One region of the Pseudarthrobacter sp. HLT1-3 genome, then DNA from elsewhere that is predicted to be linked to it. Evidence: riboswitches for the same ligand, from Rfam matches in the RefSeq annotation. Region 1 holds a riboswitch; the other holds the start of a gene.
What was found. A riboswitch is a leader RNA that binds a small molecule or an ion and turns the genes downstream of it on or off. The one in region 1 is predicted to bind thiamine pyrophosphate.
Positions count from the first base shown of each region.

Region 2: linked by a shared signal. The riboswitch ahead of AC50X9_RS13290 (bifunctional hydroxymethylpyrimidine kinase/phosphomethylpyrimidine kinase) and the one ahead of AC50X9_RS00180 (ECF transporter S component) in region 1 are both predicted to bind thiamine pyrophosphate.

Region 1 covers NZ_JBWZCJ010000001.1:39,870-43,049, reverse strand. Annotated here, with positions in the region: gene AC50X9_RS00185 (ABC transporter ATP-binding protein) at 1-772, opposite strand, end outside; gene AC50X9_RS00180 (ECF transporter S component) at 772-1,404, opposite strand; TPP riboswitch at 1,470-1,613, opposite strand; gene AC50X9_RS00175 (heme-degrading domain-containing protein) at 1,794-2,336, shown strand; gene AC50X9_RS00170 (DUF4235 domain-containing protein) at 2,417-2,680, shown strand; gene mnhG (monovalent cation/H(+) antiporter subunit G) at 2,714-3,130, opposite strand; gene AC50X9_RS00160 (MrpF/PhaF family protein) at 3,127-3,180, opposite strand, start outside.
Region 2 covers NZ_JBWZCJ010000014.1:72,976-76,155, forward strand. Annotated here, with positions in the region: gene AC50X9_RS13285 (Rne/Rng family ribonuclease) at 1-1,669, shown strand, start outside; TPP riboswitch at 1,773-1,868, shown strand; gene AC50X9_RS13290 (bifunctional hydroxymethylpyrimidine kinase/phosphomethylpyrimidine kinase) at 1,860-3,180, shown strand, end outside.

The DNA.
Region 1 (3,180 bases):
CCGGCGGCCCGTCGATCAGCACGGCGGAGTCCGCGGCCGATCCGGGCTGCAGCACCACGATCCGGTCCACCAGGTCCTTCCAAACGGAGACCCTGTGCTCCACCACCACCAGGGTGGCCCCGGTCTTGGCCACGCAGCGGCCGACGGCGTCGCGGACTTCCAGGACGCCGGCCGGGTCCAGGTTGGCCGTGGGTTCGTCGAGCAGGATCAAGCCGGGGCGCATCGCCAGAATGCCGGCGAGCGCCAGCCGCTGCTTCTGGCCTCCGGAGAGCGCCGACGTCGGATGGTCCAGCGGCAGCCGGCCCAGCCCGACGTCGTCCAGGGCCTCGGCCACCCGCCGCCAGATGTCGGCCGGGGGCACGGCCAGGTTTTCGGCGCCGAAGGCCACGTCGTCGCCCAGGCGCGAGAGCACCACCTGGGTCTCCGGGTCCTGCTGCATCAGTCCGGCCCGGCCGCGCTGGGCCCGGGGCGCGGCGCCGTCGATCAGCAGGCTGCCGGTCTCGTCCGCGTCCTCGGCGTCCGCCGCCGCGCGGCCAGCGGCCAGGTCACCGGTACGGTGAGCGTCACCGGCGGAGCTGTCGCCCAGCACCCCGGCCAGGGCATGGAGCAGCGTGGACTTACCGGCGCCGGAGGGCCCCAGCAACAGGACCCGCTCGCCGGGCCGGATGTCGAGGTCCAGGGAGCTGACGGCGGGCCTGGACCTGCCGGCGTGCCGCCAGCCCCAGCCCCGCGCGGTGACCCCGGCCGGGCGTACTGCATTGTCCCCGGGCATCAGGAGAAAACGGCCTCCTTGGCCGCCTTGCGCGAGGCGAACGAACCCAGCACGCCGGTCCTGGCCAGGCCCCGGGTGGCGAGCCAGGACAGCCCGCCGGCGATCACGGCGCCGGAGATGGCCGTGAAGATGATGTAGGCCAGCTTGTCGCCGCCGGCGTACGCGATGTTCCAGCCCCAGGGCAGGAACGCATCATTGAGCCCGCAGAACAGTCCCGCACCGGCCCCGGCCAGCAGGGACACCGGCAGGTTGAACTTCTTGTACACAAACGCGGCGAACACCAGTTCGGCGCCGAGGCCCTGCAGAAGGCCGGAAAGCAGCACCGTGGTGCCGTACTGCGAGCCCATGATCAGCTCTCCGGTTGCGGCCACGGTTTCGCAGAACAGCGCGGCGCCCGGCTTGCGGATAATGAGCATGCCCAGCACCGCCGGGATCATCCAGCCGCCGGCGTAGAGCCCGCTCAGCGGCGGGTAGAACGCGTTCACGGGGGCGGAGATGAGGTTGGCGCCCTGGGACCAGGCCCAGAAGATCACGCCGCCGGCCACCGCGATCAACGCGGCCACCACAATGTCCACCACACGCCAGTGGTAGCTGCGGCGGGTGAGCGTCTGCGGGGCAGATGTATCAGTCATGTCGTCCTCCTGAGGAACAGGAGGGGAGAGTGCCCCGGGTCCGCAGCTTCCGCCGCCGCTCCGGGCACTCTGAGATCTCGACTCCCTTGCGCCGGTACTAACCGGATCAGGTTCGAGGGTCTGCGGCTGTCCGCACTCTCAGCGCCCACCTGTGGTGTCCCCGGATTTCTCCGGTGATTCCCGACGGCGGCGCTCCCCTGTCGTATTTAATGTCGCCCTTATGGGCGTGGCCCAGTTTACACCTGTCGGGCGTTGCTTTTCCGGGTCAGCGTCATAATCCCGTGGCCGCGGCGCCGGTGACCCGGAACGCAGTGCTTGGTAGAGTCGGCAAGGCAATGGGACCACCGACGCCGCCTGCGCGGCGGCTAAACCCCCGGGAGCTAAAACACGTGACCGACTCAGCAGTGTCTTCCCCCGATTTCGACCCGGACTCGCCCGACGAGCAACCGCCCGGATCCCTCGCGGCGCTGATCGGCCGCATCCTGGCCGAAATGGACGAATTGCAGTTCCAGTCGTTCAGCAAGGACGACGCCCTGGATTTGGGACTCCGCCTGGTGGAACTCGGCCGGCAGCGTTCGCACCCGATTGCCGTCGACATCACCAAGGGGGAGCAAGTGCTCTTCCACGCGGCCCTGGAAGGCGCCACCCCGGACAACGACCGCTGGATCAGGGCGAAACAGCGCACCGCCGCGCGCTATGAGGTCCCGTCGCTGCTGGTGGGCCTTCGGGCCCGGGCAGACGGCCGGCGGATCGAGGACAACGCCTGGTTCGACCAGTCGGAGTTCGCCGCGCACGGCGGCGCCTTCCCCATTTACGTGCGCGGGACAGGGATGGTCGCCACCGTCACGGTTTCGGGGCTGCCGCAGAAGGCCGACCATGAGCTGGCGGTGGAAGCCCTCTCGGAAATCCTTGGCCGCGCCGGAACCCCGTGAGACTAGGCGAAGCTGGACCGCCGGTCCAGGACCGTTAGGCTAGGGGAAGCCCTGTTTTCTCCCGCTAGGAGCCCCGAAATATGAATATCATGATCAAACTGCTCGGCACCGGCATCAGCCTGCTCGCCGGCTTTGTCGGCACCAAGCTTGTTGACACGGTCTGGGAGAAATCCACGGGCAACAAGCCGCCCAAGGGCCACGACGACGACGTGCCCACCACGCTGCGCTCAGCCCTGACCTTCGCGCTGATCTCGGCCTCCGTCAGCGCCATCATCCAGGTCCTCGCCAACCGCGGCACCCAGCGGGCGATCACGCGTTTCGCCAAGTCTCAGGACATCGTCTAGCCATCTGCGTCCAGCTTTCACCGCCTGCGGCCATTACCGCCTTTCGGTGACCTCGCCGCCGTCGTCGTCGGTGAAACCGCGGGTGCCCGCTGCCTGCTGCACCACCGCTTCCAGTTCATCGGTGCTGAGCAGTTCCGGGTGCAGGTGCTTGGTGCGGTACCCGGCCCGGCCCACCATATGGGCCGACACCGGCACGGTCAGGAGCTGGAAGATCCAGGCCACCACCAGCACCGGCCAGACCCACCAGGTGCGCAGCTGCAGGCCCAGCGCGAAGAGCAGCAGGAACAGCCCCAGCACCTGCGGCTTGGTGGCCGCGTGCATCCGGGTCATCAGATCCGGAAAGCGGAGCAGCCCCACCGCCGCGGCGAGGGACATCAGGGCGCCGACCACCAGGAAGACCGCCGAAACCGCGTCGATCACGGCGTCGCCGGAGAATGCTTCAGGATTCACGCCTTTTTCTCCCGCCGGTCGGCAACGAAGCGGGCCACCGTGACGGAGCC
Region 2 (3,180 bases), on a different contig from region 1:
CGAGCGCAACCGCCTGAAGCGGATCCTCAAGGACCGGCTGCCGGAACACGCCGGCGTCATTGTCCGCACCGCGGCCGAGGGCGCGTCCGAGGAAGAGCTCACGCACGACATCAACCGCCTCCGCGCCCAGTGGGAAGGCATCGAAGGCCAGTCGACCTCCACCAAGATCCTCGCCCCCGAACTGCTCTACGGCGAACCCGATCTGACCATCAAGGTGGTCCGTGACGTCTTCAACGAGGACTTCTCCAAGCTGATCGTCTCCGGCGAGGAGGCTTGGGACACCATCGAGGCCTACGTCACCTACGTGGCGCCCGACCTCGTCGGCCGGCTGGAGAAGTGGACCAAGGACACGGACATCTTCGCGGCCTGGCGGATCGACGAGCAGATCCACAAGGCCCTGGACCGCAAGGTCTTCCTGCCCTCCGGCGGCTCGCTCGTGATCGACCGCACCGAAGCCATGACCGTGGTGGACGTCAACACCGGCAAGTTCACCGGCAGCGGCGGAAACCTTGAGGAAACCGTCACCAAGAACAACCTCGAAGCAGCCGAGGAAGTCGTCCGGCAGCTCCGGCTCCGCGACATCGGCGGCATCATCGTCATCGACTTCATCGACATGGTGCTCGAATCCAACCGCGACCTTGTGTTGCGCCGCATGGTCGAGTGCCTGGGCCGGGACCGGACCAAGCACCAGGTCGCCGAGGTGACCTCACTGGGCCTCGTGCAGATGACGCGCAAGCGGATGGGCACCGGACTGCTGGAAGTCTTCGGCGAGCAGTGCGAAACCTGCGCCGGCCGCGGCATCGTCACCCACGACGAGCCCGTGGAGCACCGCCGCGCCAACGTGGTGGCCGCAGAGCACCACGTACCGCGGACCGAGCACCAGCCCGCCGCACGCACCGAACGCAAGAGCCGCCGCCGCGGCAGGAGCGGCCAGGGCACGGACGAGCAGTCCGTCCCGGCAGCAGTCCACCCGGAGCCCACCGAGGCCGAACGCCACGCCAAGGCCGAGGCAACCCGCGCCGCGCTGGCGAACATCGCCGCAGCGGCGCACGCCGCGCACCTGCACGACGGCGAGACAGCCACCGCTGCCGACGCCCAGTCCCGCCAGGCCGCAGTCGATGCAGTGGTCGAGCTCGCCGCGTCGGAGGAGGCAGCCGGCCGCCCCGCCGCCGTGCTGACGTTCGGCGGTGAGCAGGTCGCCCTGCCCTTCGTCGAACACGCCGACCAGGCAAGTGCGCCCGCACTCACCCTGGACTTGCTGACGGAGGCCTTCGCCCACCTGGGTGAAGCCGAGGCAGCCCCGGAAGCGGCCGCCACCGCAGCAGCCCCGGAACCGGCGGCGGCGGCAGCCCCGGCTGCCCGGACCGCAGCGGCAGCTCCGGCGCGCACCGGCGGAACCGGCCCGGGACGCGCCCAGGCGCCGGGTTCCCAGACCGAGGCAGACACCGCGGGCGGCACCTCGCGCGCCCGCCGCGGCCGCCGCAACCGGAGCGCCAGCCGCGCCCAGGGTGCAGCCAACGAGACTTCGGTGGAACAGCGGAGGGAAACCCCGCAGGCCGCGCCCGTCTCGGTGCACGAGGCCAAGGTCCCGGCAGCACTGCCGGCCGCCAAGCCTGCCGCGAGCGAGCCGATCATCCTCGGTGTCGGCGTTCCGGCGTCCGAGCTCTAACAGCAGAACAGTTCAACCAGGCCGCGGGTGCGGTCCGGACCGCGTAGCAATACGCCAGGTTCGGGCCGTGCCCGCGGCTTCGTTAATGGATCCGGCTAGGCTGGATCCTGACACGGGGTGCCGCATCGAGCCGGCTGAGATCCAAACCCGTTGAACCTGTCCGGTTAGCACCGGCGAAGGGATGTCTTTTATGACCGCCGCCCCATCGTTTCTTCCGCCCGCCCCTGCCGTGCCCGTATCCCGGATCCCGAGGGTGCTGGCGATCGCCGGCTCCGACCCCTCCGGCGGCGCAGGCATCCAGGCCGACCTCAAAAGCATTGCGGCGCACGGCGGCTACGGCATGGCGGCGATCACCGCCCTGACCGCGCAGAACACCCGCGGCGTCAGCGCCGTGCACGTCCCGCCGGCGGACTTCCTGACCGCCCAGCTCGACGCCCTCAGCCAGGACATCAGCATCGACGCCGTCAAGATCGGGATGCTCGGGGATGCCGCCGTGATCGACGCCGTCCGCGGCTGGCTGGCGACGACCCGCCCCGGCGTCGTGGTCCTGGATCCTGTGATGGTGGCGACGAGCGGCGACCGGCTGCTGCAGGAGTCCGCGGAGGCGGCCCTGCACGCGCTGTTGCCCTTCACGGACCTGATCACGCCCAACCTGGCCGAGCTCGCGATCCTGCTCCGGGAAGCGGTCGCCGGGGACTGGGCCGGGGCGCTGGAGCAGGGCAAGCGGCTCGCCGCCCAGACCGGCACCACCGTCCTGGTGAAGGGCGGCCACCTCGACGGCGGCCGGCCCGGCGGCGGGACCGGAGATCCCTCCGGCCAGCTCGACGGCGGCGGCTGCCCGGACGCGCTGGTCAACACCGGCGGGCTCCTGGCCCAGGACCTGATCGTGGTGCCGGGGGAGCGGGTGCCCACCCGCAACAGCCACGGGACCGGCTGCTCGCTGTCCTCGGCGATCGCCACGGTGCAGGCCAGAATCATCGGGCAGGCCGGGACCGGGGACTGGGAGGCTGCGCTCCGGGAGGTCAAGCCCTGGCTCCGGGAGGCGCTGCGCACCTCGGACCGGCTCGACGTCGGCACCGGCAACGGCCCGGTGCACCACTTCCATCACGTCCAGCAGCAGACCGAAAATCATTCCAGCACCGGCCGGGTACCGGCCCAGGGTGAATTCACCGCCGTGCTCCGGGACGCCGCCACCGCCGACCTGGCCGCGATCCACGGGCTGGACTTCATCAGGGGCCTGGCCGACGGGTCGCTGCCGGAGCGGGAATTTGCCTACTACCTCAGCCAGGACGCCCTGTACCTGAACGGCTATTCCCGGGTCCTGGCCCGGGCCGCCGCCATCGCACCCACGGAGGCCGAACAGCTCTTCTGGCTCCGCTCCGCACAGAACTGCCTCGAAGTGGAATCCGAGCTGCACCGGACCTGGCTTGGCGCCGGCACGGCCGGCGTGGCTCCCGGGCCGGTCACCCGGTCCTACCTGGACCATCTGCTGGCCGCCTCGGCCGGCAGTT